DNA from 2 places in the Flavimobilis sp. BM9 genome. Region 2 is predicted to be linked to the other one. Evidence: predicted binding sites of a transcription regulator. Region 2 holds the regulator's gene; the other holds the start of a gene.
What was found. Region 2 encodes HrcA, which represses chaperone genes, less so after heat shock. Its sites were predicted from a motif close to TTNGCACTCGNNNNNNNCGAGTGCNAA; they were not measured.
Positions count from the first base shown of each region.

Region 1: the regulator HrcA is predicted to act here: its motif matches at 13,146-13,172, upstream of groES (co-chaperone GroES).

Region 1 covers NZ_JBZEMO010000001.1:307,764-326,733, reverse strand. The annotation lists gene AC4F3Q_RS01470 (hypothetical protein) at 32-322, shown strand; gene AC4F3Q_RS01465 (helix-turn-helix domain-containing protein) at 285-1,331, opposite strand; gene AC4F3Q_RS01460 (SAM-dependent methyltransferase) at 1,665-2,312, opposite strand; gene AC4F3Q_RS01455 (NAD(P)/FAD-dependent oxidoreductase) at 2,309-3,253, opposite strand; gene AC4F3Q_RS01450 (helix-turn-helix domain-containing protein) at 3,324-3,884, shown strand; gene AC4F3Q_RS01445 (GOLPH3/VPS74 family protein) at 3,912-4,604, opposite strand; gene AC4F3Q_RS01440 (TetR/AcrR family transcriptional regulator) at 4,609-5,175, opposite strand; gene AC4F3Q_RS01435 (alpha/beta fold hydrolase) at 5,297-6,145, shown strand; gene AC4F3Q_RS01430 (GOLPH3/VPS74 family protein) at 6,215-6,886, opposite strand; gene AC4F3Q_RS01425 (winged helix-turn-helix transcriptional regulator) at 6,916-7,311, opposite strand; gene AC4F3Q_RS01420 (RidA family protein) at 7,391-7,798, shown strand; gene AC4F3Q_RS01415 (VOC family protein) at 7,935-8,303, shown strand; gene AC4F3Q_RS01410 (pseudouridine synthase) at 8,352-9,266, opposite strand; gene guaB (IMP dehydrogenase) at 9,292-10,818, opposite strand; gene AC4F3Q_RS01400 (MerR family transcriptional regulator) at 10,877-11,956, opposite strand; gene AC4F3Q_RS01395 (WhiB family transcriptional regulator) at 12,265-12,579, shown strand; gene groES (co-chaperone GroES) at 12,703-12,999, opposite strand; gene AC4F3Q_RS01385 (class I SAM-dependent methyltransferase) at 13,227-14,474, shown strand; gene AC4F3Q_RS01380 (glutamate--cysteine ligase) at 14,477-15,613, shown strand; gene tsaD (tRNA (adenosine(37)-N6)-threonylcarbamoyltransferase complex transferase subunit TsaD) at 15,623-16,675, opposite strand; gene AC4F3Q_RS01370 (malonic semialdehyde reductase) at 16,813-17,451, shown strand; gene AC4F3Q_RS01365 (sulfurtransferase) at 17,510-18,379, opposite strand; gene rimI (ribosomal protein S18-alanine N-acetyltransferase) at 18,420-18,970, opposite strand, start outside.
Region 2 covers NZ_JBZEMO010000006.1:113,456-125,263, forward strand. The annotation lists gene lepA (translation elongation factor 4) at 1-1,747, shown strand, start outside; gene hemW (radical SAM family heme chaperone HemW) at 1,744-3,018, shown strand; gene AC4F3Q_RS11740 (FxsA family protein) at 3,107-4,051, shown strand; gene AC4F3Q_RS11745 (DUF2189 domain-containing protein) at 4,249-5,181, shown strand; gene AC4F3Q_RS11750 (DUF3097 domain-containing protein) at 5,248-6,102, opposite strand; gene AC4F3Q_RS11755 (DUF6318 family protein) at 6,226-6,882, shown strand; gene AC4F3Q_RS11760 (hypothetical protein) at 7,079-7,753, shown strand; gene hrcA (heat-inducible transcriptional repressor HrcA) at 7,902-8,921, shown strand; gene dnaJ (molecular chaperone DnaJ) at 8,982-10,094, shown strand; gene AC4F3Q_RS11775 (16S rRNA (uracil(1498)-N(3))-methyltransferase) at 10,122-10,895, shown strand; gene AC4F3Q_RS11780 (Gmad2 immunoglobulin-like domain-containing protein) at 10,925-11,425, opposite strand; gene AC4F3Q_RS11785 (PhoH family protein) at 11,571-11,808, shown strand, end outside.

The DNA of each region.
Region 1 (18,970 bases), on a different contig from region 2:
TGAGGTCCACCGGGACGTCATCCTTGAGCCATTGGCCGGGTTCCACCGAGGGGACGAAACCGCCGGCGGCCATCGCCTGCTCGAGCAGTGGGTCGTCGGCCAGCTCGCGCGGGTCAAGGCCGATGTCGCTGTCCTTCGTGGTCGTGGCGATCGCGACGTCGACGGTGCCGGCGACGAGGAACACCGCCTGCGCGCCGACGACGACCACCGAGCGCGCGTGCCCCTCGAGCGCGTCGAGCGCGTCGAGCAGTGCAGCGCGGGTGCGTACCAGCAGCAGGTCGTGCTCAGCCCCAGTGGCCATTGGTCTTCATCCATTCCATGAAGGCCTCGGCTTCCTCGGGCTCGCGCCCGGGGCCGGTGAGCATGTCAGCGACGATCTGCGCAGGCGCGGCGGTCTTGAGCCCCGAGCGTGACACCGCGGAGCGACGCAGCGCGACGAACGGGGGTGACGAGTCGTACAGCAGGACGTTCACTCCCGTCTCTGCTGCGCGCAGGCCCAGCCGCGCGGCGGCGACGTTCGCGGAGCGGATGTGGACTGCGGCAGCCTTCACAGGGATGTCGGGGACCAGCTCGCGGGCCGCTGCGGACCCGCTCACCGCGTACTCGACGTCGGAGTTGCGCAGGGTCTCGAGGAAGCGGTCGACGCCGCGAGGTGCGAGCCACCGGCTGACACGCGACTGCAGCCGTACCCGGTTGTCCGCCGCCCAGCGGCGCACGAGCTGGGCCGGGTCGACGACACGGACAAGGCCGTCGTCTGTGCGCTCGACCAGTCCTTCCTCGCGCAGAAGGTCCAGGACGCGGTAGACCGACCCGACACCGACCTGCGCCTCCCTGCGCAGATCTGTGACGCGCCACTGTCGGGGCGTGTCGGTCAGCGCCCGGACGACGAGGCTGGCAGGGTCGCCGCGCAGGCCCGACAGCGGTCGGCCAGGACCGCGCCACGGGTCTGCTGTGGCGCCCGCGACGATGATCAGCACTGCTGGGTCGTCGCTGGCGAGCCACGCGTTGCCCGTCGCGTCCGCGTAGGAGACTCCCAGGCCCGTGAGCCGGTCCTGCACCGCCTTCGTGAGATACCGGTCGACGACGAGGGGCCTTGGTGCTTCGGCGCCGTCGGTCTCGTCCAACTGCATCCCGGTGCCGTGCATCCTGAAGTGTGCCCACCCCCGCAGGGCGTACTGTGCACGACGGCCGTCCGGCGCGGTCAGGGTCGCCGACGCCGCTTCGTTCTCGAGGTTCCACCCGGCAGGCAAGCGGTCGCGAATCTGGCTCAGGGCGCGGCTCGCTACCTCGGGGCCCGTGGGTGACGGGCCGTAGTGGTCATCGGCAGGCATGTTCAGACAATAGCGCGGTTCCGCCATCTACGGAATGGGCGGGTTTTCCTGAACCTTGGGAGCGAGCGAACGTTCGGCCCGACCGAACGCTGCCACTAGACGGCTACCGCGGCCACTGCCCGTCCTGCTCAGGCGAGCACCATCTCGACCAAACCGGCGAACAGCGCCGAACCACCCCACGCACCGAGAAGCTCCATGTCCCGCTTCATCAGCCCGAGCGCTTCTGACAACATGCGCGTCAGGGGTGGAGTCCCCTCAACGTCATGTCCCACGACATCTAGCGCTACGGATAGACCCAGGTTGGCTTGCCGACCTGGGTCCGCCCTCTCGTGGTCACGCCCGCCGCAGCAGCACGACCGAGTCGTCGAGCACCGCCGGGCTCCCATCGGGCGCGGCCACCTCCCGCGTGCGCGTCTCCGCGATCTCGACCGTCCAACCCTCGTCGAGCAAGCCGAGCGCCTCGACCTCCTCCTCAGGCTTCAGGAACTGCCCGTGACCCTGCCGATCCTCGACGGGCACCCAGGACGGGTAGTCGGCGTGCGACACGACGAGGAGGTGCCCGCCCGCGTCGATCTGCCGGGACAGCCGCCTGAGGATGGTCGTCCGGTCGAGGGCGACCGGGGACTGGAAGAAGCTCGCGGTGACGAGGTCGAAGCGTTCGTTGGTCGTCCACGTCGCCAGGTCGGCGGCAACACACCGGGCACGGTCAGCCCGGCCGACGCGTGCCGCTTCCTCGTTGGCCCGGCGTACGGCCGTCGGGGAGATGTCGACGCCCATGGCCTGCCAGCCGGCGTGCGCGAACCACAGGACGTCGCCGCCCTCACCGCAGCCCAGGTCGAGGGATCTGCCAGGCTCGAGCCCTATCGCGACGTCGGCGGTGGTGCGGTTCACCTTGCCCGACCACACGCGTTCCTCGCCCGCGTACCGCTCCTCCCAGAACCCGGCCGGCGCGACGTCGCCGACGTGCCCGTGCCCGCTCATGCCGCCACCTCCGCGAGCGCGCGAGCGGCGTCGTCCGCGACGAGCGCCATGTTGACCATCCCGCCGACGCGCGCACCCGCGCCCGACGACATCGGCACCGTCGCCCCCGGGTCGACGACGTTGCCAGCCGCCCAGATCCGCTCCGCGCTCGTCTTCCCGAACGCGTCGACGGCGAGGAACGACCCGACCGGCGTGTCCGCACGCTCGAGCCCGAGGTGCGCGACGGCGTCGTCGTGCGGCTGCGCCATCGCCCCCGTGAACAGTGCGTCGAGCTCGACGACGCGACCGTCCGCGAGGCGCACGCCCGTGACGGCACCGCCGTCGCCGAGGACCTCAACGACAGCCACCTCCTCCAGAGCGACGCCCCGCGCCCGCAGCCGCGCCGCGACGTCGTCATCCAGCGGGCCACCGAGGCCCGCCGTGAAGAACGTGACGTGGTCGCTCCACTGCCGGACGAGCTCCGCCTGATGCGGCGAGAGCGGCGACGCCGCGAGCACGCCCAGGCGCTGGCCGCGCACCTCCCAGCCGTGGCAGTACGGGCAGTGCAGCACGCCGCTCCCCCACCGCTCGGCCAGCCCCGGCACGTCGGGCAGCACGTCCGTCATGCCCGTCGCGAGGACAAGCGCCCGCGCCGTGAGCGGCGCGCCACCCTCGTCGAGCGTGACGACGACGCCGCCGTCCGCGAGGTCCACGCGTGCCGCGCGTCCAGGCCGCACCTCGACGCCGTACCGGGCCACCTCCTCACGACCACGCGCGAGAAGGTCCTGAGGTGGCACCCCGTCGTGGCCGAGCACGCCGTGCATGTGCGAGGCGAACCTGTTGCGGGGGGAGCCCGCGTCGATCACGAGCGTGCGCCGCAGCGCGCGCCCGAGCATGAGTGCGGTCGCGAGCCCTGCCGCGCCGCCGCCGAGGATGATGGCGTCCCAGTCGGTGTCTTCCATTCCGTCAGCCTGCGGGTGACAATGCACTCATGGCAATGGTCTTTGCGGTAATGGCAAGCAGGGGAGAGTCGTGGAAGAACTGAGGCTCGTCGGCCCCCGCCTGCGGGACGCGCGCACCGCCCGCGGATGGACCCTGGCAGACCTCGCCGGCCGCGCCGGGATGTCCGTCAGCACGCTCTCGCGCCTCGAGTCAGGCAAGCGCCAGGCGAGCCTCGAGCTGCTCCTCCCGCTCACCAAGCAGCTCGGCGTCAGCATCGACGACCTCGTCCGCACCGCGACCCCTGACCCCCGCGTGCGCCGCACACCGCGCCAGCGCGACGGCATGACCGTCACCCCGCTCGCCCGCGAGGGCGCGCGCGTCGCGACCTACCGCATCACCTACGAGCCCCGGCCAGAGCTCCCGCCCCTGCGCACCCACGCGGGCTTCGAGTGGCTGCACGTCGTATCCGGGCGCCTGCGGCTGCGCGTCGGCGAACGCGACCTCGTCCTCGGCCGCGGCGAGTCCGCGCAGTTCGACACGAGCACACCGCACGCCCTGTCCGCAGCAGGCAGCCACCCCGCGACGATCATCAGCATCTTCGACGAGAGCGGGGAACGCACCCACACGGACGTCCCCGACGCGTCCGCCTGACGGCACGCCCGGCCCCGGCCGACCCGCTCAGCCGGCCGCGGCCACCGCGAGCTCGATCACGGCCTCCACACCGGAGGACCTCGAGGACGCCGTCGCGCTCGCCACCGCGAGCCCCACCGGATCCCCCTGAGCGATACTCCGCGCCCGCCGCACCACCTCACGTCGCGGCACCACGCCCGTCTCGACCGTCGCGCCTGCCTCAACGATCGCACCCACCTGCCCGACGGCGTGCAGTAGCGAGATCAGCGCCGCCTCGACCGCGGTGGGCGGTCGCCCGACGACGAGCACGTCCCGCAGCGCGCCCCGCACACGGCTCTCGTGCGCCGAGTCGAGCGCAGGCCAGCGGCTCGACGGGAAGACGCCGAGCACACGCGACTGCGAGGCGCGGACGATCCCCCGCTCCACGAGCCTCCCGTACACGGCGGGACGCAGCCCCGCGTCGAGCGCCTTCAGGGCATCGCGAGGCTTGACGGCCTTCTGCGCGTCGAGCCGCGCCGCGCCGCCGTCGAGGAGGGGGTCGCCGATCGGGTGCGCGCCCGTCAGGACGACCCGGCCCGGACGCACCTCCTCGCCGCGCCCGGTGAGGAGGGCCAGCCCTGCCGCCACGAGGTCGTGCAGCAGCCCGCCTGCAAGGGCGAGGTCGAGCCGTCTCGCATCGACGAGCGCGCGACCTGTCGCGTCGTCCGTCAGGAGCAGGGCGACGTCCTCGGCGATGAGCATGGCGTCACGCTACCGGCGCGAGCCCGGCGTCGATCAGTGTCGCGGCGGCGGCGCGAGCCGCGTCGGCCCAGCGCGGGTCGTGCGTCACGGCGGCCATGGTCTGCACGCCCTCGGCGAGCAGGACGAGCTGCTCCGCGACGTCGGGCCCCAGCCCCGCGTCGACGGCGAGCCCGGTGACGTAGGCCGCGAAGCCCTCCTTGTGGGCGCGCACGGCAGCGGCGACGTCGTCGTTCACCGCGCCGATCTCGCCGAACGTGTTGACGAAGCCGCAGCCGCGGAACTCCTCGTCGGCGGTCCACTCGACGAGGTAGTCGTAGATCGCAAGGAGCTTGCCGCGGGGCGTCGTGGCTGCGTCGACGCGGCTCGCGACGCACTCCTGCCAGATGCCCGTGCGCCGCTCGAGCACCGCCTGGACGATGGCGTCCTTGGACGAGAACTCGCTGTACAGGCGCTTGAGGGAGACCCCTGCGGCGGTCCGCAGCTCGTCCATGCCGACGGTCTGGATCCCGCGCCGGTAGAAGAGGTCGTCGGCGGTCGCGACGACAGCGTCCCGGGTGCTCTGGTCAACCATCTGCTTGCCCTTCTCCTTCTCGTCACCGTGCAGGGGTTGCGCGGAGAACGTTCGTTCTCTAGTGTAGTCGACATCGGAGAGAACGACCGTTCTCACCGAAGGGACGGACAAGGAGAGCACCATGGCCTACATCACCACCGGCACCGAGAACTCCACCAGCATCGAGATCTACTACGAGGACCACGGCCCCGCAGACGCCGCCCCCGTCGTCCTGATCCACGGCTACCCGCTCGACGGCCGCTCCTGGGAGCGCCAGACGCGCGTCCTCCTCGAGGCCGGCCACCGCGTCATCGCCTACGACCGCCGCGGCTTCGGCAAGTCCAGCCAGCCCGCGACCGGCTACGACTACGACACCTTCGCCGCCGACCTCCACACCCTCCTCGAGACCCTCGACCTCCACGACGTCACCCTCGTCGGCTTCTCGATGGGCACCGGCGAGCTCGCCCGCTACGTCTCGACCTACGGCACCGCCCGCCTCCGCGCGCTCGGCTTCCTCGCCTCGCTCGAGCCATTCCTCCTGCAGACCGACGACAACCCCACCGGGCTGCCCCAGTCCGGGTTCGACGACATCGCCGCGACCGCGCGCGCCGACCGCTTCGCCTGGTTCACCAGCTTCTTCGAGAACTTCTACAACCTCGACGAGACGCTCGGCTCCCGCATCAGCGAGGAAGCCCTGCGCGCCAGCTGGGCCACCGCCGCCGCGAGCGCACCCGACGCCGCCTACGCCGTCGTCCCCGCCTGGCTCACCGACTTCCGTGGGGACCTCCCCGCCGTCCGCGAGTCCGGCCTGCCGACCCTCATCCTCCACGGCACCGCCGACCGCATCCTCCCCGTCGACGCGACCGGTCGCCCGTTCCGCGACGCCCTCCCCGACGCCACCTACGTCGAGATCGACGGCGCACCCCACGGCCTGCTGTGGACGCACGCCGACGAGGTCACCGCAGCGCTCACGGAGCTGCTCGCACGCTGAGAGACGGACGAGCTGCCGGGCTGCGACCGTCGCGTCGCTCCCGGCAGCTCTCGTCGTCAGCTCGCGGCGTCAGCTCGCCGCGGCCGCCGTCGCCACCAGAGCCGCGGTGATCCCCGCCTGGACCGCAGAGACTGCCTGCATGACCGCGTCGCCCGCCACGTTCCCCTCAGCGACCGCCTTCGCCCGGCGCCCCAGGTCGCGCTTCGGCATCGCGTCCGTCGGCACGACCTTCGGCACCTGCCCGATCGCGTGCAGCAGAGCGATCAGGGTCGCCTCGAGCGGCGTCGGCGTGCGCCCGCCGACGAGGACGTCGAGCAGCGCCGCCCGCACACGCGCCTCGTGCGCAGAGTCGACCGCCGGCCAGCGCGTCGTCGGGAAGATCCCCAAGATGCGCTCCTCGGACGCACGCACGATCCCGCGCGCCGCGAGGCGCTGGTACACCGCCGGGCGCAGGTCCTTCCGCAGCCGCTGGATGACCTCCTGAGGCTTCGCCGGACGGCGCCCGGCGAGCTGCGCGACACCCGCGTCGAGCATCGCGTCGCCCGACGGCGCCGCACCCGTCACGACGACCCTCCCGGGCTTGACCTCCTCGCCCGGACCGGTGATCCGGACGAGGCCGGCGCCGATCAGGTCGAGCAGCAGCGCACCACCGAGCGAGAGGTCGACCCGGGCGGCATCGGTCAGCGTCCGGCCGGTCGCGTCGTCCGTGAGCAGGAGGGCAAGGTCCTCGGTGATCAGCATCCCCCCACGCTACTGCCCACGTGGCGCGGTCACCCGTCGCCGGTGGCCTCGCGGTCGAGCACGTCGTCGTACACCTGCCGGGCGCGCTCGACCGCCGGCATGTGCGTCACGCACCACGCGAGGAGAGCGTCCACCGGCTCACGCATCGTCTTGCCGAGCGGCGTGATCCGGTACTCCACGGCCACCGGCCGGGTGGCGACCATGCGCCGCTCGACCACGCCGTTGCGCTCCAGGCGGCGGAGCGTCGCGGTGAGCGACTTCTGCGTGACCGTCGGGATCGCGCGGCGCAGCTCGTTGAAGCGGCACGGCCGCTCGCACAGCTCGCTCAGCACGCTGAGCGACCACTTGTCGAGGACCTGGTCGAGGAGCTCCCGGTGCGGCATCTCGATGCGGAGCGTGTGGTCGGCGGGCGGTGCGGTCTCCACGGCGATACCTGGTCTCGTTGAAGTGTCCTGGAACTACTTGGTATCAACTTTATACCGAACCGATCGACAGGAGACCACCATGACCGTCCAGCTCTTCACCCCGCCCGGCCTCGCCACCGGAACCCCGTACCACCACGTCGCCGTCGCCACCGGCACCCGCCACGTACACGTCGCAGGCCAGGTCGGCGGCCACCTCGACGGCACCCCGCTCGCACCCGACCTCGCCGGCCAGGTCGAGCAAGCGCTGCGCAACACCGCCATCGCGCTCCGGGGCGCCGACGCCACGCTGTCCGACGTCGTCCGCCTCACCCTCTACGTCACGCGGTGGACCGAGGACCAGATGCCCCAGCTCCTCGACGGGCTCGAACGCGCCGCAGGCGAGCTCGACCTCCCCCTGCCACTGCCGCCCGCGTCGCTCATCGGCGTCGAGACGCTCTACGCACCCGACGTGCGCGTCGAGATCGAGGCGACCGCCATCACGGACTGAGCAGCGCCCCGACCGTGCCTAGGCTCCCCCTGGCCGAGCACCAGGGGGAGCCGCCATGGTCCGTGTCGGAGCCTCCTCCTAGCGTGGGGCTGTCCGGTGTCCGTCAGGGACACCGCCATCCCGAAGGAGACGCACGATGGCTCACGGCGACATCACCCACATCGACATCCCCGTCAGCGACATGGCCCGCGCCACGTCGTTCTACAGCGAGCTCTTCGGCTGGCAGATCGACACCATGCCCGGCTTCGAGGACTACCCGATGTGGCAGGCGCCCAACAAGATCAGCGGGGGCGGCCTCGCCCCGCGCAGCGAGGGCTTCACCGCTCCCCGCTCCTACGTCGAGGTCGACTCGATCGACGAGTCCCTCGCGAAGGCGGTCCAGCTCGGCGCGACCGTCGCCATGGCGAAGACCGAGATCACCCCGACCTCGTGGTGGGCCGTCTTCGAAGACGCCGACGGCAACCCGATCGGCCTCTACGAGGACCACACCCCCGCAGACGCCTGACACGCCGTACCTCTTGCCGGGAGGGCGCACCTCCCGGCAAGACCAGCGTCACGCGCCCGCGAGCCTGCGCCGCGACGTGAACGAACGACGTTCCCCCGTCAGCGGGTCGTCGAACGCGATCGACCGAGCGAGCAGCTGCAGCGGGTCCGAGTAGTCGTCCGGCGCGACCTCACGCACTGCCGGGTACAGCTCGTCGCCCACGAGCGGCAGCCCGAGCGACGCCATGTGCACCCGCAGCTGGTGCGTCCGGCCCGTCGACGGCGTCAGGCGGTACAGCCCGCGCCCGCCTGGCGCGGCGCCCAACAGCTCGACGTGCGTCACCGCGTTCACCTCGCCAGGGACCTCGCGCGCCTGCAGCACCCCGTGCTGCTTGACGATGCGCGACCGCACGACCGTCGGCAGCCCGACGTCGTCACGCACCGGCGCGACCGCCTCGTACACCTTGCGCACCGCCCGCTGCGCGAAGAGATCCTGGTAGACGCCGCGCACCTCGCGACGCGCAGTCAGCACGAGCACCCCAGCCGTCGGGCGGTCGAGCCGGTGCGCAGGCGACAGCTCGGGCAGCCCGAGCTCCCGGCGCAGCCGCACGAGCACCGTCTCGGCGACCCACGCACCCCGCGGCGTCACCGCCAAGAAGTGCGGCTTGTCGACGACGACCAGGTTGTCGTCCTGATGCAGCACCTCGACCTCGAACGGGACACGGGCCTCGACCGGCGGATCCCGGAACAAGAACGCGAGACCGCCCCCCGGGTACGGCGACGCGAGCGAGTACGGACGCCCCAGCTCGTCGACCACCTCACCCGCCGCGACCTGCTCACGCACACGCGCCGCGTCCGCCGGGAAGCGCGCCTCGAGAAACCCGACGAGCGAACCCCACGACTCGTCACGCGGCAGCGCGACGCGCGTCGGGTTCAGCCCGTCGCGCACGGGCAGCGGCGCCGGGCGCCGCCCCCGCCTGCTCACGAGCGCCCCGACGTGCGGGGCACGCTCAGCGACCCGTGTAGTTAGGCGCCTCGACCGTCATCTGGATGTCGTGCGGGTGCGACTCCTTGAGCCCGGCCGCAGTGATGCGGACGAACTTGCCGCGCTCCTGCAGCTGCGGGATCGTGTGCGCGCCGACGTAGAACATCGACTGGTGCAGGCCGCCGACCAGCTGGTACGCGACCGCGCCGAGCGGGCCGCGGTACGGCACCTGACCCTCGATGCCCTCCGGCACGATCTTGTCGTCCGACGCGACGTCCGCCTGGAAGTAGCGGTCCTTCGAGTACGACACCTTCTTGCCGCGCGACGCCATCGCGCCGATCGACCCCATGCCGCGGTACAGCTTGAACTGCTTGCCGTTGATGAACACGAGGTCACCAGGCGACTCGTCGCAGCCCGCGAGGAGCGAGCCGAGCATGACCGTGTCCGCACCCGCGACGAGCGCCTTCGCGATGTCGCCCGAGTACTGCAGACCGCCGTCACCGATCACCGGCACGCCCGCCGGGCGGCACGCGAGCGACGCCTCGTAGATCGCCGTGACCTGGGGCACCCCGACACCCGCGACGACGCGCGTCGTGCAGATCGAGCCCGGCCCCACGCCTACCTTGACGCCGTCCGCCCCCGCGTCGACGAGCGCCTGCGCGCCCGCGCGGGTCGCGACGTTGCCGCCGATGACCTGGACGTCCTTGAAGTACGGGTCGTTCTTGAGCTTGGTGATCATCTCGAGCATGAGGCGCGCGTGGCCGTTCGCCGTGTCAGCGACGAGCACGTCGACGCCAGCGTCACGCAGGGCGCCCGCACGGTCCAGTGCGTCACCGAAGAAGCCGATCGCGGCACCGACACGCAAGCGGCCGTCCGCATCCTTCGTCGCGTCCGGGTACTGCTCGGTCTTGACGAAGTCCTTGACCGTGATAAGGCCCTGGAGCCGACCGTCAGCGTCGACCAGCGGGAGCTTCTCGATGCGGTTCTTGCCGAGCAGCGCCGCTGCGTCCTCGCGGGAGATGCCGACGGGGCCCGTGATGAGCGGCATCGACGTCATGACCTCGTGAACCTTGCGGTTCGGGAAGTCGGCCGGGGGGACGAACCGCAGGTCGCGGTTCGTGATGATGCCGACCAGGCGGCGGTCAGCATCGATGACCGGCAGCCCCGACACCCTGTACTGGCCGCACAGCGCGTCGAGCTCCGCGAGCGTCGCGTCCGGCCCGACCGTGACCGGGTCCGTGATCATGCCGGACTCGGAACGCTTCACCAGGTCCGCCTGCTTGGCCTGCGCCTCGATCGACAGGTTGCGGTGCAGGATCCCGATGCCGCCCTGGCGCGCCATGGCGATCGCCATGCGCGCCTCGGTGACGGTGTCCATCGCGGCGGAGAGCAGCGGGACCTTCATCGTGATCTCACGCGTCAGACGCGCGGTCGTGTCCACCTCGGAGGGGATCACGTCGGTCTCGTTCGGAAGGAGCAGGACGTCGTCGTACGTCAGTCCTTCGAATCCGAAGGGGTTGTGCGGGGCGGCGGCGGAGAGAGGCTCAGTCACGCGGCCATCCTACGACCGGCACGTGAGAGCGGGCCGGGCGCCCGAGGACTGGGCACCGTCACGGTTGCGTCGCGACCGCGCACACCTCGTGGAACAGACCGGAGAAGCTGCGCACACGCTGGACCTGCGACGACCTCGGAAGGTCCTCCGCCGCCGTGTCGTCCGCGACCGCCACGAACACCGGGAGTTCCGGGTTGCCGTCGCAGAGCTGGCCCACGACCGCAAGGTCCGGCCGCACCATCTGCGTGATGAGCACGACCGCAGCCGGACGCACCATCGTGACGACCTCCTGGGCACGGTGCGCGCCCGCGGGACCCATCACGATGCGAGCCATGACGCCCTTGGACATGAGCGCGGCGGCGAGAGCGTGCGCGGCGAGCGGCTGCGGCTCGTCCGGCGGCGTGAAGATCAGGACGATGCGACGCATCTGGCTCGGGTGCGGCGTGCCTGCCTCGTGCTCCTGCGCGGACTGGCGCACGCGGATGGCACGCATCGCGGCGCTCGACAGCACCTGGAGCGGAGCCTCCCCCGGCTTGGCGAGGACGGTGCGCTCCCCGAGCTTCGTGAGGGCAGGGACGACGAGATGGGTCCACCACGTGAGGATGTCGGAGCCGGGCGAGATCATCAGGAGCTCGGCGGTCGCGTCAGAGTCGTGCGCGAGCGCCGCGTCGACGACGTCGGCGGGCGTGGACGTCCGGGCGGGCGCCGCCGGCCGTGAGAAGTGGACGACCTTGGAGCCCGAGGGGCCCTGCTCCGCCTCGTGCTGCGTCGCCGCGGAGCGTCGGGCCTCGTGCTGCGCAGAGACAGCGCTCGCGCGGCGAGCCCGCTCGACCTCGATGTCGGCCTCAAGAGCGGCCTTCGCCGCATCGGCGGGGGCGACACCCTCGAGCGTCAGACGCCTCATGACCATCAGCCGCAGGACGTCGTCCCGCGTGTAGCGGCGGTGCGAGCCCGCTGAGCGCTCCGACGGGCCCAGCCCGTAGCGCCGGTCCCAGGTCCGCAGCGTGGCCGGAGCGACACCGAGACGCTTCGCCACGACGGCAACCGCGACGCCCGGCTTGGCACGGGCCGCAGCCAGCTCCACAGGCTCGGCAGGGTCTCCGTCGACCGACGTCTCGCCGTACTGCTGGGGTGCCATGCCCCGATTCTGCCCATCTAGGAGCCAAAACTCCACCGGAGCGCTCCGGGACGCGCCGGGAGGCCCGAAGTGAGCGTTTCGTCCCCTGACCTCGCACTCGACCCGGGTGAACAACTCTTGGACATATCTGACGCGATGCTGCACTCGAGAGCGTTCTGACACGTCAGGGGCCATTTTTGGCGGATGTCCGCCATCCAGAGATCACCCGCTCGACACTTGAACAACCTCTGAATCGGTTGGTACGGTTCACGACGTCCGGTGCTCGGCCCAACAGGGGGGCCCACCGCGTTCGTAAGGGGAAGATGGGTATGACAGAGGTCGCTCGCCTGCCAGGTCCGGTGATGGAGCTGTGGGAATGGCAGTACGAGGGCTCGTGCCGCGACATCGACGACACACTCTTCTTCCACCCCGAGGGTGAGCGAGGCGCCGCGCGCCGCCGCCGCGCCGACGCCGCCAAGGCGATCTGCGCGGGCTGCCCCGTCCTCATGGAGTGCCGCGAGCAGGCGCTCGCGATCCGCGAGCCGTACGGCGTGTGGGGCGGGCTGAGCGAGGAGGACCGCGCCGCGATCTTCAGCGACCCGCGCCGCACCGAGGCCGCCATCCGCCGCTCGCAGGTCGGCTGAGCGCACCACCCGACCTGCCTCGCGGCTCGTCGCACGTGCCGCACCGCCCGTCACGACCGGCCAGAGACACGACGAAGCCCCGCAGCCTCAGGCTGCGGGGCTTCGTGCCGTGCGGAGGTCGGGTCAGCCGACCACGACAGCGAGGACGTCACGCGCGGAGAGCACGAGGTACTCCTCGCCCGCGTACTTGACCTCGGTGCCGCCGTACTTGGAGTAGATGACCTTGTCGCCGACAGCGACGTCGAGCGGGACACGGTTGCCGTTGTCGTCGACGCGGCCGGGGCCGACAGCGAGGACCTCGCCCTCCTGCGGCTTCTCCTTGGCGGTGTCCGGGATGACCAGACCGGACGGCGTGGTGAGCTCAGCCTCGATCGCCTTGACGACGATCTTGTCCTCGAGCGGCTTGATGGGGACCGACACTGTGCGGACCTCCCCCTTCGCTAGGGTGCTTCGGATGTGTGAGGGACGAGCGAGCGCCTTCCCGGGCGTCGTCGCGGGTGCCGACCGGGCGCTGTCTCGCTCCACCTCCAGTAGAGAGGTGTTCCACCGCCAAATCTAGGACGCACTTAGCACTCGGTCAAGGCGAGTGCCAACGCCCTGGGTGAACACGGAGCACGCGCCCGGCGCGCCCGTGGAAAGATCGGTCCATGGATCCTGAGGCGCTCACCCGGCTGCTCCAACCTGACGGGTGGGCCATGCTCAGCGCGATGCCCCCGTACGAGGAGAAGCTCGCGATGGCGATGTCCCAGCGGCTGCGATCCCAGGGCGTCGACGCGGGCCTCGTGGCCGCCGTCCTCACTCAGTCCCGCCTCCGCACCAAGGCCCGCGACAAGTTCGGCGAGTTCGCCGACGGCATGCTCTTCACCCCCGACGGGCTCGAGCAGGCGACCCGCCTGCCCGTCGCCGCCCGGCACGCCCAGCGGTTCGTCGCCGCGGGCATCACCAAGGTCGCCGACCTCACGTGCGGCATCGGCGCCGACGCGATGGCGTTCGCCGGCGTCGGCCTGAAGGTCCTCGCGACCGACATCGACGAGGCGACCGCCGCGATCGCGACCGTCAACCTCCGTTTCTTCCCCGAGTCCGAGGTCCGCCTCGGCGACGGCCTCGCGACCGATCTTGCCGCCGAGGGCGTCGAAGGTGTCTGGGCAGACCCGGCCCGTCGCAAGGGCGGCGCCCGCATCTTCGACCCGCGCGCGTACGAGCCCCCGCTCGACGCCGTGTGGGCCCTGCGCTCGCAGGTGCCCGCGATGGGCATCAAGGTGGGCCCGGGAATCCCGCACGCGGGCCTCCCCGACGACGCCGAGACGCAGTGGGTGTCCCTCGACGGGCACGTCCTCGAGGCGACGCTCTGGTTCGGCCCCGTCGCCCCCGCGGGCCCGGGACGTTCCGTCCTCGTCCTCACGTCGCAGCCCGACGGCGGCCTCGCGTCCCGGGAGCTCGCGCCGGTCACGTCCGACGACGACGTCGAGGTCGGCCCCCTCGGCGCCTACCTGTTCGAGCCTGACGGCGCGGTCATCCGTGCCGGTCGCGTCGCGACCGCCGCACGCGAGCTCGGCGGCCGGCTCGTCGACGCGACGATCGCGTACGTCACGACCGACACGCTCCCGCCTGGCTGGTCGGCACCGCTCCCTCGCGGCGACGCCGCTCTCGCGACCGGCTACCGCGTCCTCGACGTCATGCCGTTCCACCTCAAGAAGCTGCGCACCTACCTGCGCGAGCGCGGCGTCGGGCGCCTGACGATCAAGAAGCGCGGCACCGCCGTCGTGCCCGAGCAGCTGCGCAAGCAGCTCGACCTGCGCGGACCGAACGAGGGCCACGTCGTCCTCACCCGCATCGCGGGCGCCCAGCACGTCATCGTCGTCGAGCCGCTCCCGCGGCCGGGCTCGGAGGTCTGAGCATGCACATCCCCTTCGCGCGGTCAGAGCGCTCCACGATCGGCATCGAGTGGGAGCTCGCGCTCGTCGACAAGGACTCGGGCGACCTGCGGCAGGTCGCCCAGACCGTCCTCGACGCCGTCGCCCCGCCGGACGGTTCCCAGCACCCGTACATCCGCCAGGAGCTGCTCCTCAACACCGTCGAGGTCGTCTCCGGTGTCGCGACGACCGTTCGCGGCGCAGGCGACGACCTCGAGCGTGCGATCGACGAGATCCGCGACGTCATCGACCCGCTGCGCGCCGAGCTCATGTGCGCGGGCACGCACCCGTTCGCGCGGTGGGCGCAGCAGAAGGTGACGGACAAGGAGCGGTACGCCACCTTGATCGACCGCACCCAGTGGTGGGGCCGGCAGATGCTCATCTACGGCGTGCACGTCCACGTCGGCATCGAGGACCGCGACAAGGTCCTGCCGATCTCGAGAGCGATGCTCGCGTACTTCGGTCACCTGCAGTGCCTCTCGGCGTCGAGCCCGTTCTGGGGCGGCAAGGACACCGGCTACGCCTCCAACCGTGCGCTCATGTTCCAGCAGCTCCCCACCGCCGGCCTGCCGTTCCAGTTCGAGCGCTGGGAAGAGCTCGAGGGCTACGTCGCCGACATGATGCACACAGGCGTGATCGACCAGTTCGACGAGGTGCGCTGGGACCTGCGGCCCTCGCCGCGGTTCGGCACGCTCGAGACCCGCATCGCCGACGGCGCCTCCAACATCACCGAGGTGCTCGCCCTCGCGGCGCTCAACCACTGCCTCGTGGAGCACCTGTCGACGCAGCTCGACGAGGGCAAGGAGCTCCCGACGATCCCGCCGTGGTTCGCCCAGGAGAACAAGTGGCGTTCCGCGCGCTACGGCATGGACGCGATCCTCATCCTCGACAAGGAGGGCGACGAGGAGCTCGTGCGGGACTCGGTCACGAAGCTCCTGAAGGAGCTCGAGCCGGTCGCGGCGCGTCTCGGCTGCCTCGACGAGCTCGACGGCGTGCACACGATCTTGCGCAAGGGCGCCGGGTACCAGCGGCAGCGGGCCGTCGCGCGGCGCAACGGCGGGGAGCTCGACGCCGTCGTGCGGTCGCTCGTCGCGGAGATGCGGGCGGGGCGCCCGATCTAGCGCGTCGGGTCAGACGTGCGTGATCGTCAGGGGCATCGACGAGTCGACCGGGATGTCGAGGCTCGACGGCCCGACGCCCGCGCGCACGAGCGCCGACCCGAGGGCGGCGATCATCGCGCCGTTGTCCGTGCAGTAGCGGATGGGCGGGATGCGCAGCTCGATGCCCGCCTCGGCGCACCGCTCGGCCGCCATGTCGCGCAGCTGCGAGTTCGCGGAGAACCCGCCACCGATGACGAGCGTGTCGACGCCGTGGAGCTGGCACGCGCGGATCGTCTTCGCGGTGAGCACGTCGGCGACGGCCGCGGCGAACGACGCCGCGACGTCGTTGAGCGGGATCTCCTCGCCCGCGTCCTGCTTCGCCTCGACCCAGCGGGCGACGGCAGTCTTGAGACCGGAGAACGAGAAGTCGTAGGCGTGCTCCGCCTGGTCCTTCGGGAGCGTCAGCGCCCGCGGGAACCGGATCGCGTCCGGGTTCCCCTCGCGCGCGAGCCTGTCGATGTGGGGGCCGCCGGGGTACGGCAGCCCGAGCAGCCGGCCGACCTTGTCGAACGCCTCGCCCGCGGCGTCGTCGAGAGTCTGGCCGAGCTCCGTGACGTCCGTCGCGATGTCGTCGACGAGCAGGAGCGACGAGTGACCGCCGGAGACGACGAGCGCGAGGGCGCGCTCGGGGAACTCGCCGTGGACCAGCTCGTCGACAGCGGCGTGACCGATCACGTGGTTGACGCCGTACAGGGGCTTGTTCAGCGCGACCGCGAGCGCCTTGGCAGCAGAGGCGCCGATCGTCAGCGGACCGACGAGGCCAGGGCCTGCCGTCACCGCGATCGCGTCGACCTCGGACAGGTCCACGTCGGCCTCGCCGAGCGCCTTGCTGATCGTGGGGACCATCGCCTCGAGGTGGGCGCGGCTCGCGACCTCCGGGATGATGCCGCCGAAGCGCGCGTGCTCGTCCATCGACGACGCGACGGCGTCGACGAGCAGCTCGCGGCCGCGGACCAGGGCGACGCCGGTCTCGTCGCAGGACGTCTCGATACCAAGGACGAGGGGTTCGCTCACGACTCCCATCCTAAGCGTGGTGCCCGTGCGTCCTCGCGGCGGGCGCGGGGCGCGGGCCGTTGACCTGCCGCGCCGTCGGCGCGAATGTGCTGCACGCCACAGGTCACGCAGGAATGCCCGCCCTCACGTTGTCGGTTCAACCAAACATGAGCCTCGACACCGCAGACACCCTGGCCGACGACCTCCTCGCCCCCCGCACGATCGACGACGCCACCGCGGACCTCCTGTTCCGCGAGGCCCGCACCGTCAAGGTCTTCGCCGACGCCCCCGTCACGGACGAGCAGGTGCACGCCGCGTACGAGCTCGCGAAGTGGGGCCCGACAGCCCTCAACACGTCTCCCCTGCGCTACCTGGTCGTGCGCACCCCCGAGGCCCGCGAGCGCCTCGTGCAGCACCTCGCCGAGGGCAACCGTCCGGGTGTCCTCGCCGCGCCGCTCACGCTCGTGCTCGCCGCCGACACGGAGTTCCACACCCTCCTGCCCCGGCTCGCGCCCCACGCGGCCGCGATCGCAGACGGCCTCGCCGGGCAGCCCGACACGCGCGAGGCCATGGCCCGCATGAACGCGACGCTCCAGGCCGGCTACCTCCTCACCGCGCTGCGGGCGACCGGCCTGCACGTCGGCCCCATGGGCATCGCAGACGCCGCAGGCCTCGACGCCGACCTCCTCGCCGGAACCGGCTGGAAGTCCCTCTTCATCGTCAACCTCGGCCAGCCCGCCGCCGAGGGCGCCACGTACCCGCGCGCCGAGCGCCTCTCCCCCACCGAGGTCTCGACGACCCTCTGAGCCAGCAGGAACGACAGACGCCCCGGTCCGCACGGACCGGGGCGTCTGTCATGCCACCTCACGCGCCCGTCGCCACCTCGCGCGACGAGTCGTTCGACCACTGCGACCACGACCCCGGGTACAGGGCAGCCGTGACACCGACCGCGGCGAGCGCCGCGATCTCGTGGCTCGCCGTCACACCCGAGCCGCAGTACACCGCGACCTCCTGGTCCGGACCAGGGACGCCCGGCTGGTGCGACGCGACGTCGACCCCCAGCCCCTCGAAGTGCGGGCGCAGCAGGTCGTCCGGCAGGAACGCGCCGTCGACCAGGGCGCCCGACGTCGGGGCGCTCACCGCGCCCGGGACGTGCCCCGCACGCGGGTCGACCGGCTCGACCTCGCCGCGGAACCGCTCGGCCGCCCGCGCATCGAGCAGGATCCCGTCACCCGCCGCGACCGCGGCCGCGCCGTCGGCATCGACGACAGGCATCTGGTGCCCCACGAGCTCGACGTCACCACGCACCGGGTCGGGCACGTCCGTCACGAGCACGCCGCCCGCGGCGAGCCACCCTGCGAGACCACCGTCGAGGATGCGCACGTCCGCGTGCCCACCCCAACGCAGGAGCCACCACGCCCGAGCCGCGCTCAACCCACCGACGGCGTCGTACACGACGACGGCGCTCTCAGAGCGCACCCCCCAGCGCCGCGCATGGTCCTCGAGGTCCTCGAGCGCCGGCAACGGGTGGCGCCCCTCCTCCGGCGACGGCGGCCCGGCCAGCTCCGTCTCGAGGTCGACGAACACCGCGCCGGGAAGGTGGCCGTCCAGGTAGGCGTGCTGGCCGTCCGTCCGCCCCAGCTCCCAGCGCACGTCGAGCAGCACGACGTCGCGCCCCGAGTCCAGGAGCCCGCGCAGCTGCACAGGCGTGATCAGCACGGCGTCACGGTTCATGTCGGTCGACCTCCATCCGGACGGCCCCGCGGCCGTCTGGCTAGACGCTATCGCCCGACGCCGCCGTCGGCGCTGCGACGTCGTCCAGCAGGTCGTCCTCGTGCGGCGGCACGACGACCGGGTCGAGGACGAGCTGCATCGTGAACGCGTCGACGTCCTCCGGCTGGTAGTACCGCTTGCGCAGGCCGATCTGCGCGAATCCGCGTGACCGGTACATCGCGATCGCCACGTCGTTGTCGACCGCGACCTCGAGGATGAGCGACTCCGCGCCGATCTCGCGGGCGCGCACCACGAGCGCGTCGAGCATCGTCTTGCCGACCCCGTGGCCCTTGACGACCGGGTCGACGCCGATGGTCATGAGGTGGGCGTGCTCGCCGTCGAACCACAGGCCCGCATAGCCAACGAGCGGCGCCGGGACCCCCTCACCGTTCGGCTGCGCCGCGACGTACCAGCGCCCCTGACCGCGCAGCTCCTCCGTGAGCATGCCCATCGTCCAGGCGCTGCGCCCGAACAGCTGGACCTCGAGGGCGGCCACACGAGTGATGTCCGCCCACGCGAGGGGTCGCAGGTGGTAGCCGAGAGCGATCGGGC
Region 2 (11,808 bases):
CGGCGTCGTCGAGCAGCGCGCGATGCGTGCGCAGTACCTCGACCGTATGGACATCGAGCGCGAGCGTGGCATCACGATCAAGTCGCAGGCGGTGCGCATGCCGTGGGCGCACAGCGACGCGGACGGCGTCTCGACACCGTACGCGCTCAACATGATCGACACCCCGGGCCACGTCGACTTCACCTACGAGGTGTCGCGCTCGCTCGCCGCGTGCGAGGGCGCGGTGCTCCTCGTCGACGCCGCGCAGGGCATCGAGGCGCAGACGCTCGCCAACCTCTATCTCGCGATGGAGAACGAGCTCGCGATCATCCCCGTGCTCAACAAGATCGACCTCCCGGCCGCGCAGCCGGAGAAGTACGCGGAGGAGATCGCCGGCCTCGTCGGTGTCGACCCGGAGACGGTCCTCAAGGTGTCCGGCAAGACGGGCGTGGGTGTCACCGAGCTCCTCGACCGCATCGTCGAGACCGTCCCCGCGCCTGTCGGCGACCCGGACGCCCCGGCGCGCGCGATGATCTTCGACTCCGTGTACGACACGTACCGCGGTGTCGTGACCTACGTCCGCGTCGTCGACGGCAAGCTCAACCCGCGCGAGCGCATCGTCATGATGTCGACGAAGGCGACGCACGACCTGCTCGAGATCGGCGTCTCGGCGCCCGAGCCGCACCCCACACAGGGGCTGGGGGTCGGCGAGGTCGGCTACCTCATCACGGGCGTCAAGGACGTGCGGCAGTCGAAGGTCGGCGACACGGTCACGAACGCGGGCAAGCCCGCGTCCGAGGCGCTCGGCGGCTACAGCGACCCGAAGCCGATGGTCTTCTCGGGGCTGTACCCGATCGACGGTTCCGACTACCCGGTGCTGCGGGACGCGCTCGACAAGCTCAAGCTCAACGACGCTGCGCTCGTCTACGAACCGGAGACGTCGGTCGCGCTCGGTTTCGGCTTCCGCGTCGGCTACCTGGGTCTGCTGCACCTCGAGATCGTGCGCGAGCGCCTCGAGCGCGAGTTCGACCTCGACCTCATCTCGACCGCCCCCAACGTCATCTACGAGGTGACGATGGAGGACAAGTCCGTCGTCACGGTGACGAACCCGAGCGAGTTCCCGGGCGGCAAGATCGGCGAGGTCCGTGAGCCGGTCGTCAAGGCGACGATCCTGGCGCCGAGCGAGTTCATCGGCGCGATCATGGAGCTCTGCCAGACGAAGCGCGGCGACCTCCAGGGCATGGACTACCTCTCGGCGGACCGTGTCGAGCTGCGCTACTTCCTGCCGCTCGCAGAGATCGTGTTCGACTTCTTCGACCAGCTCAAGTCGAAGACCCGCGGCTACGCGTCGCTCGACTACGACGTGATCGGTGAGCAGGCCGCCGACCTGGTGAAGGTCGACATCCTGCTGCAGGGCGAGCAGGTCGACGCGTTCAGCGCGATCGTGCACAAGGAGAAGGCCTACGCCTACGGCGTCATGATGACGGGCAAGCTCAAGGACCTCATCCCGAGGCAGCAGTTCGAGGTGCCGATCCAGGCGGCCGTCGGCGCGCGCGTCATCGCCCGCGAGACGATCCGGGCGATCCGCAAGGACGTGCTGGCGAAGTGCTACGGCGGTGACATCTCCCGCAAGCGCAAGCTGCTCGAGAAGCAGAAGGAGGGCAAGAAGCGCATGAAGACGATCGGTCGCGTGGACGTCCCCCAGGAGGCGTTCATCGCCGCGCTCTCGTCCGACGCTGCTGACCCGAAGGACAAGGGCAAGAAGTGACGCCCGCCCTGCCGGAGGGGGAGCCGGCGCCGCTCGACGGCGCCCTGCCCCGCTGGGCAGGCGGCACGACGTCGGACCGCAGGTTCGGCGTGTACGTGCACGTGCCGTTCTGCACCGTCCGTTGCGGCTACTGCGACTTCAACACGTACACGGCGACCGAGCTCGGCGGTGGTGCGAGCCAGGAGTCGTACGCCGACACGGCATTGCGTGAGATCGCGCTCGGGCGCGGTGTGCTCGAGCGCGCAGGCTTCCCGCGTCGTCCTGTCTCGACGGTGTTCTTCGGCGGTGGCACCCCGACGATCCTCGCGGCGAGCGACCTCGCACGGATGCTCGACGGCATCCGTGACGCGTGGGGTCTCGAGGAGGGCGCCGAGGTCACGACCGAGGCGAACCCCGACTCGGTGACCCCGGAGTACCTCGCGACGCTCGCGGCGGCAGGCTTCACGCGAGTCTCGTTCGGGATGCAGTCGGCGGTGCCGCACGTGCTCTCGACGCTCGAGCGGACGCACGACCCGGCCCGCATCCCCGACGTCGTCGCGTGGGCGCGCGCGGCCGGGCTCGACGTGTCGCTCGACCTCATCTACGGGACGCCGGGGGAGTCGCTCGACGACTGGCGCACGAGCGTCGAGACGGCGCTCGCGACGGGCGTCGACCACGTCTCGGCCTACGCTCTCGTCGTCGAGCAGGGCACGAAGATGGCGGTGCAGGTGCGTCGCGGCGAGCTGACGCTGCCCGACGAGGACGACCAGGCCGCGAAGTACGAGCTCGCCGACGACCTGCTCAGTGCCGCAGGCCTGCACTGGTACGAGGTCTCGAACTGGGCGCGCACCCGCGCCGACGGTTCTGTCGCGGCCTGCCGCCACAACCTCGCGTACTGGCGCGGCGACGACTGGTGGGGCGTCGGCCCGGGCGCGCACTCGTACGTGGGCGGACCGCTCGCCGCCGACGACGGCACGTCCGTCGACGGGATGCGCTGGTGGAACGTCAAGCACCCGCGGCGGTACGCCGCGTCGCTCGAGCGGGGGGAGAGCCCCGCGGCGGGGCGCGAGGCGATCGATGCGTCGACCGCTGCGCTCGAGCGGGTCATGCTGGGCGTCCGCCTCGCGGAGGGCCTCGACCTGTCGGTCCTGTCCGGCGCAGGTCGGCGGGCTGTGGCCGGTCATGTCGCCGGGGGTCTACTGGACGGTCGTGCCGCGGTCCGGGGGCGGGCGCTCCTGACCCGACAGGGCCGCCTCCTCGCGGACGCCGTCGTGCGAGACCTCACCGACTGACGGCTGGACGGAGTGCGTCGCGTCGCGCGGCGGGGCTCTCACGCTGCTACGGTCCGACGGACGTCATGCACCGACCAGCGGAGACACGATGAGCGAGAACTTCCCCCCTAACCCGGACGGCACCGACGGAGTGCCCGGCTCGGGCGGTCAGCCGCAGGACCCCGGCGCGCAGCCGCCGTACGGTCAGCCCTACGGCCAGCAGCCTCCATTCGGCCAGCAGCCCGGCGCGCAGCCGCCGTACGGTCAGCCCTACGGTCAGCAGCCCCCCTATGGCCAGCAGTCGCCCTTCGGTCAGCAGCCGTACGGCCAGTTCCCGAACGCGGGCGGCGGCACCCTCGGCGTCCCTGCGCACGGCCCCTTCTCGTTCGGCGAGGGCTTCACCGTCGCGTGGCGCGCGTTCGGGGCGCGAGCGGGGATGTGGCTGGGCCTGATGGCCATCTGCGCCGTCGTGAGCCTGGCGACTTCGACGTTCCTCGGCGGTCCGGTGGACTGGAACGCCAACGTGAACGGGGAGTCGTTCAGTGCGGCCAACCTCTTCCCGAGCCCGTCGTGGGCCGCGACCGCCCTCCTGCGGGACCTGGCCGCGCAGCTTGTCGTCGCGATCCTGACGATCAAGCTGACGCAGCACGCCGTGCGTCAGGTCCGCGGTGAGCAGGTGACGTTCAGCTCGTTCTTCACGACCGTCAACGGGAACGCGACCATCATCTCTGCGCTCGTCATCGCGGCGGCGACGATCCTGGTCGACCGCGCGCCGTTCATCGGGCCGCTCGCGGGCATCGCCCTCAGCGCACTGACGATCTTCGTCGGCGCGTTCGCCGCCGAGCCCGGTGCCAGGGGCATCAGCCCTCTCCAGGAGAGCGTCCAGCTCTTCATCCAGCGTCCGGGCGCAGCCCTCGCGACCTTCGCCGGCGGGTTCCTCCTGATCCTCGGCGGCTTCATCACGTGCTGCGTCGGGCTGCTCGTGGCGGTCCCGCTCGCGTCGCTGTACAGCGGGTACGGGTTCCAGCGGATCCTGGGGCGTCCGCTCGGCTGAGGCCGACCGCGCCAGCGGGCGGCGGCACCCGGTGCCGCCGCCCGTCCTGCTCCTTCGCCCGGGTGAAGGTCCGCAGAGGGTGCATGTCCCCTGGGTATTTGGGCCTTTCGTCACTACGCTGTGGGGCGATGACGTGCGGTATCGCGCGGAGTCCCGGCGCCCGCCGGTGTGTCCGGCCCCGATCTGAGGAGCGAACAATGTCTGACAGCAACGTCCCGCCGTACCCGGGCGAGGTGCCCGGTCCGGACGGTCAGCCGCCGTACGGCGCGCCGACGCCGCCGCCGGGGCAGCCCGCTCCGGGTCAGCAGCCCTACGGCCAGCAGCCGCCCGCGGGTCAGCCTTACGGCCAGCAGCCGTACGGCCAGCAGCCGCCCGCGGGTCAGCCTTACGGCCAGCAGCCCTACGGCCAGCAGCCGCCCGCGGGTCAGCCCTACGGTCAGCAGCCCTACCAGGGCGCGCCCGGGCAGAGCCCGATCGATGTCGGCGCGGCCTTCTCATACGGCTGGGACAAGTTCACGAAGAACATCGGCCCGATCCTCCTGGGCGCACTCGCGTGGGCGGTCGGTATCGGCATCCTGATCGGGATCTTCTACGCCATCATCATCGGTGGCGCCGCCGCGGCGTCGTCGCTCGACTCGGACGGGGGCTTCCTCGCGGTCGGCTTCGGCAGCATGGTTCTCTTCCTCGGCGTCTCGCTGCTGCTCGGCATGTTCTTCCAGGCGGCTGCGACGAACGTCGGGCTCGTCGCGACGACGGGTCGCTCGATCACGGTCGGTGACTTCTTCTCGATCCCGAACTTCTCGAAGGCTCTGCTGACAGCACTCCTGGTCGGCGTTGCCACCGCGGTGTCCATGATCGTCGTCGTCGGCCCGCTCGCCGTCGGGTTCTTCGGGATCTTCGCGCTCCATTTTGCGATCGACAAGGGGCTCGGTGCCGTCGACGCGATCAAGGCCAGCATCGACGTCGCACTGAAGAACGCCGGTCAGGTGGCGCTCCTCATGCTGCTCGTCTACGTCGCCAACTCTGTCGGCAGCGCGCTCTGCGGGGTCGGCCTCATCGTGTCGATGCCGGTCGCGATGATCGCGACCGCGTACTGCTACCGCCGCGTGGTGGGTCAGCAGCCCGCCTGACGCGCTCAGCAAGGGGCCCGGCACACCGAAGGGTGTGCCGGGCCTCCTGCGTGTCTGCGCGGTAGGTCAGGCAGGGTCGGTGACGAAGTCGATGAGCTCCTCGACGCGCCCGAGGAGTGCGGGCTCGAGGTCCGCGTACGAGCGCACGGTTCCGAGGATCCGCTTCCATCCTTGCGCGACGTCCGCCTGATTAGCGTGGGGCCAGCCGAGCTCGCGCAGGATCCCGGTCTTCCACTCGGTGCCCCGCTCGATGACCGGCCAGTTCTCGAGACCGATGCGCGCTGGTCGCACGGCCTGCCACACGTCGACGAACGGGTGGCCCAGCACCTTGACGGTGCCGTTCGGAACGAGGCGCAGCGCCTCGTCGGCGAGGCGCCGCTCTTTCGTCCCAGGCAGCAGGTGGTCGACGAGGACGCCGACGCGACGCTCTCGGGTCGGTCGGAACTCGCGCAGCGCGTCGGCGAGGTTGTCGACGCCGTCGAGCAGCTCGACGACGACACCCTCGACGCGCAGGTCGTCACCCCAGACGCGCTCGACGAGCTCGGCGTCGTGCTTGCCCTCGACCCAGATGCGTGAGCCGCGTGCCACGCGGGCGCGTGCGTCGCGCACGACCGTCGACCCGGACGCGGTGCGCGTCGGGGCGGCGGGAGCACGGCCGACGGGCGCGGTGAGGACGACAGGTTCGCCGTCGATCCAGAACCCTGGGCCGAGCGGGAACGTGCGTGTCCGGCCGGCGCGGTCCTCAAGCTCGACGACGTGCTGACCGCCGGACTTCTCGACGCGGACGACGGCACCGACCCAGCCGGTCATGACCTCCTCGACGACGGTCCCGCGCTCGGCGGGCACGGGACGGGAGACGGGGCGCCGGGGGTGGTGGTCCGAGCCGCCGGACAGGACGTCAGAGCCATAGCGATCGTGCACCTGGCCACCCTAGCTGGCGGCCGGAGATCGTCGGGTGAGCGTGCGTGATGCTGATCGCGGCGTCAGTCCACAGGTCTGTCGTATCGGTCGCGCCGCGAGCGTGGGTGCCCTAGTTTGTCGGTCATGTCTCAGGGGGTGCGGGGAGTGAAGGTCGGGGTTCCGGCGAGGGCAGCGTGGGTTGCCGCGGTGTTGTTGCTGGTGGGGTGCACGGGGCAGGTCGAGGTTCAGCCGCCTGCCGGTACGGCCACCGCTGGCGGTGTCTCGTCCGCCCCGACGCCAGCGCCTTCGGCGTCTCCGCCCGCGCCGTCAGGGACACCCGTCCCGGGTCCCACGATCGCTCCGCCGCCGCCGAAGCCCGTCGCACCCGACACGCTCGATGACCCCACCCCTGAGGGGGCGCTGTCAGCGATCAGGTACTTCTACGACCTCTACCCGTACGCGTATGCGACGGGCGACATCGAAGGCCTCAAGGATGTCAGCGGCAACGCCTGCGGCTACTGCATGAAGCTGATGGACCGCATTGAGAAGTTCAAAGCTGACGGGGGAGAAGCCGCTGGCTTCGTGGTGGAGTTTGCCGACGCCAAGTACGACGAGGAGACAGCCACGACCTTTCACGTCGACTTTCAAGTTTGGTTCGAGGTCGCTCCGGGAGTAGTCCGCCTGTCGCCCGGTGGCAAGGTCGAGGACGTCGACGGCCAGAAGCTCGACCTCCTGATCTCGGTCGATCTCGAGGAGACGTGGGAACTCGGCAAGGTGTTGGAAGTTGACAGTGCGAGCTAGGGCTATGGCTCGCCTCATATTCCGCGTGCACGCAAGTCTCATGATCCCCGTAGCAGTGTTGGGTGGGTCGATCGAGGATCCGGTGGGAATTCATGGCGGTACTGACGGCGCTGGCGTGAACATCAGAGGCGAGAGGCGTGTGGGAGATGATCACCGCACCACTGGGAAGCGCCCGCCTGTCGCGCGCACGCGAGCGATGGATCCGGGGGAGTGCTCGATCGCTGAGCTGACGGCGAACCCTGGTGTGGCGTTCTGGTGCTCGGCGGCGATCGGTGAGAGTGCTGGGTGCGGGGAGGACGAGCGGTTCCGGGTGCCGTACCTGCGTAGCGTCTGGGACACGTCGACCGGGGCGTGGGGTCCGTGGACTCTCTACCGGGATGCGGGGTGCGAGGGCGACGGGGACCCGGGCGAGGGTGACGTCGGCGCGGAGGTCGAGCGGGAGATCAAGCGGCTGGAGCTGAAGGGCTCCCCGCTGGGGCGAAGCCCGGGCACCGCCGCGACGTACGTACAGACGGACACGATCGTGTGGACGGACGCGGTGCCGCAGGTGTTCGACCTGACGATCCTCGGGCAGGCGGTCGAGCTCGAGATGACGCCGGTCCAGTTCTCGTGGGACTTCGGGGACGGCTCTCGGCCTCTGGTCACGACCAAGACAGGAGGGCCCTACCCCGACAAGTCGGTGAGCCACGTCTACACACGTCTGGAGACGGTGCAGATCACGCTGACGACGACGTGGAGCGGACGCTACCGCCTGGCGGGTTCGCAGGCGTGGCTGCCGGTGAGCGGCATGGCGACGACGACCAGCGTCGACGATCCCCTTGAGCTGCGCGAGTACCGCACGCGTCTCGTCGCCGGCCCGTTGGAGGACTGAACCGACCCTCGGTGCGACTTCGCGCACAGCGTGACGCAGACCGCCGTCCCCACATCGCGCGGCCCGTTAAGATTGGCACTCGAAGGCCGGGAGTGCGAACAGCTGGCTCCCCGGGATCGGTCCGGCGCGACGGAGGAGGCGGCGCAAGATGAGCTCAGAGCGCAGGCTCGACGTGCTGCGTGCGATCGTCGAGGACTATGTGACGACGCGCGAGCCCGTGGGCTCGAAGCTTCTCGCCGAGCGGCACAGCCTCGGCGTGTCTCCGGCGACGATCCGCAACGACATGGCGGCGCTCGAGGAAGAAGGCCTGATCGCGCAGCCTCACACGTCGGCAGGTCGCGTCCCGACCGACCGCGGCTACCGGCTCTTCGTCGACCAGCTTGCGGAGGTCAAGCCCCTCTCGCGGCCCGAGCGCCGCGCGATCTCCGTGTTCCTCGACCAAGCCGTCGACCTCGACGACGTGATCTTCCGGGCCTCGCGACTCCTCGCGCACCTCACGCAGCAGGTCGCAGTCGTGCAGTACCCGTCTCTCCGGCGGTCGGGGCTGCGCCACCTCGAGCTCGTCCCGGTCCCGGGCAGCCGCCTGCTGGTCGTCATCATCACGGACACGGGCCGCGTCGAGCAGCGCACCCTGTCCCTGAGCGAGGACGTCGACGAGGCGCTGATCGCGATCGTCCGCGGCCGCCTCAATGCGGCCGTCCTCGGACGGCGGCTCCCGGAGATCCGGGAGGCGTTGCCCGGCCTGCTCGAGCAGTTCGACGAGACGCAGCGCCCGCTCGTCCAGGAGATCTTCGACCTCCTTGCCGACACCCTCGCGGAGGAGACGGAGGAGCGCATCGTCCTCTCCGGAGCATCTAACCTTGCGCGCAGCGACGCCGGGCTCGAGAGCTCGCTGCGGCCCGTCCTCGAGGCGCTCGAGGAGGAGGTCGTCCTGCTCGGCCTGCTCACCGAGATGTCCGAGGACTCGCGCGGCGTGGCCGTGCGCATCGGTCATGAGACGCAGCATGCCGGGCTCTCCGTCACCTCCGTCGTCAGCACCGGTTACGGTACTGAGGGTGACTCGGTCGCGCTCCTCGGCTCGATCGGTCCGACCCGGATGGACTACCCGGGGACGATCGCCTCCGTGCGCGCTGTCGCCCGGTATCTCACGCGCATCCTCGCCACCTGACCGGACGCGCCCGCGCTGCGGGAACGCGCCACCCTCGACCCACCACCAGGAAGCAGCTTCGTGACGGACTACTACGAGATCCTCGGCGTCCCGCGTGACGCGACCCAGGACCAGATCAAGAAGGCCTACCGCAAGCTCGCGCGCGAGCTCCACCCGGACGTCGCCGGGGCGGACGCCGAGGACCGGTTCAAGGACGTGACTCGCGCGTACGAGGTTCTGGGCAGCCCGGACAAGCGCCAGTCGTACGACATGGGTACCGACCCGTCCTCGCCCGGCGGCGGCCAGGGTGGCGCGTTCGGCTTTCAGGACATCTTCGAGACGTTCTTCGGGGGCGGCCAGGCGCAGCGTGGGCCGGTGCCGCGCTCGCGCCGCGGCCAGGACGCTCTCGTCCGCCTCGACATCGACCTCGCAGAGGCGACGTTCGGCACGCGCCGCGAGCTGCCCGTCGACACGGCTGTCGTCTGCAGCACGTGCGGCGGCTCGTGCTGCCGACCGGGGACGTCCGTCCGCACCTGTGAGGTGTGCGGCGGCCGAGGCTCGGTCCAGCGGGTCGCGCGTTCCTTCCTCGGCCAGGTCATGACGACCGCGCCGTGCTCAGCCTGCCAGGGCCACGGCACGACCGTCCCCGAGCCGTGCCCGGACTGCGCGGGCGAAGGCCGCGTGCGCAGCCGCCGCACGCTCGTCGTCGAGGTCCCCGCCGGAGTAGACACGGGTACCCGGATCAAGATGACCGGCCAGGGCGAGGCGGGCCCCGCCGGTGGCCCTGCCGGCGACATCTACGTCGAGATCCGCGAGAAGAAGCACGAGCGCTTCATCCGCCGCGGCGACGACCTGCACTGCACGCTCGAGATCCCGATGACGGCAGCCGCGCTCGGCACGACGATCGAGCTCGAGACCCTCGACGGGCTCCAGGAGGTCGTGTGCCCGCCCGGCACGCAGCCCGGTGACACCGTCACCTTGCGCAACCTCGGCGTCGGTCACCTGCACGTCGGCGGTCGCGGCGACCTCGAAGTCCACGTCGACGTCGTCGTCCCCACCTCGCTCGACGAGGAGCAGGCCGAGCTCCTGCGCCGTCTCGCCGCGCTGCGCGGAGAGGAGAAGCCCGAGGCAAAGGTGTCCGCAGCGCACCCGGGTGTCTTCGCCCGCCTGCGTGAGAAGATCGCAGGCCGCTGACCGCACTCGACGTGAGAGGGTGCGCAGATGAGCGCTCCGGTATTCCTGGCTGAGTCCGCCCGCCTCGAGCAGTACCCCGCCGGGTCGGTGTACGTGCTCGACGGACCGGAGGGACGGCACGCGGGTGTCGTCCAACGGCGCCGTGCCGGCGAGCAGATCGACGTGGTCGACGGCGAGGGCCTCCGCCTGCGCTGCACGATCCGCGATGTCCACGACTCTCAGGTGACCCTCGAGGTCGACGAGGTGTGCCGCGACCGCGACCCGGCCCCGCACCTCGTGCTCGTCCAGGCCCTCGCCAAGGGGGACCGCGACGAGCTCGCGATCGAGGCTGCGACCGAGGTCGGCGTCGACAGCGTGATCCCGTGGCAGGCGTCACGGTCGATCGTCGTGTGGCGCGGCGACCGTGCCGCGCGCTCGCGAGCCCGCTGGGTCGCGACCGTCCGCACCGCCACGAAGCAGGCGCGCCGCGCGCGGGTCCCTGAGGTGGAGGAGGCGCTGACGACGTCGCGCCTCGCCGTGCGCACCGCCGAGGTCGTGTCGGGTGGGGGCGCTGTTCTCGTCCTGCACGAGGAGGCGACGACGCCGATCTCCGCCGCGAACGTCCCGGAACCGGGAGTCGAGGCTCAGGTGCTCGTCGTCGTCGGGCCAGAAGGCGGGATCGCCGCCGAGGAGCTTGCAGAGCTCACCGAGGCGGGCGCACAGCCCGTCCTGCTGGGTCCGCACGTCCTGCGCACCTCGACCGCAGGGCCCGTGGCGCTCGCGCTCCTCGCGGACCGGCTGGGGTTCTGGGGCGGTCGCTGAGCGACCGCTGGAGCCAGCGGCTCAGCGCGTCACTTGACCGTGATCGTCGCCGAGACGAGGTTGAGCGGCTGACCGTCCATCGCCGACGACTCGAAGACGGCGACCGTCCAGGTGCCGGGCTCGAGATCGACGGTGGTCTCGAAGGGCCCGACCTCGCCGTTCGCGCCCGTCATGGTGCTGCCTTCCTGTGAAGGCTCCTCGAGCGAACCGCCCTCCGCATAGACGACCCAGCTGAGGTTGCCCTCGAACGCGGTCGCCTCGCCCGTGATGGTGACGGTCGGTCCGGTGACGACGGCACCGTCGACCGGGGAGGTGAGGACCGTCGTCCCGTTCGTCGCGGACTTCCCGGGGGTCGGCTCGCCCTCGGGCGACGTCGTCGTGGGAGCGGGTGCCGTCGTCGGAGCCGGGGTCGTCGTGGCTGCCGTCGACGTCGGGTCCGTCGCGGCAGGCGTCGACTCGTCTGCGCACGCGGCGAGAGACCCGACGAGCAGCGCGACGACGAGCGCGGAGCGGACGGTCGAGCGGGACATGGTGCCTCCAGAGCGTGTGCGGACATGGCCGTGCACCCACTCTGCCAGGAGGTCGTCCCTGCGGGGCGGTCGACACGGCACGGCGTCGGTAGACTGCTCGTGACCAGGACGCACCAGCGCGGAGGACGACGGCTCAGGCCGGCCCATGCCAGAGACCACAGCAACAGCAGGACCGGGACGCCCCGACGACGACGCAGCTCCCGCTCACCCCCGGACGCGTGCCGGTGCACGCCTCGAGCACCGGATCGTCGTCCCGCCGCAGGTCGACATGGTCGCTCTCCTCGGCCCGCAGGACGGCGTGCTCAGAGCGATCGAGGAGGGCTTCGAGCGTGTCGACGTGCACGCGCGTGGCAACCAGATCACGGTGAGCGGCCCGGCCGGTG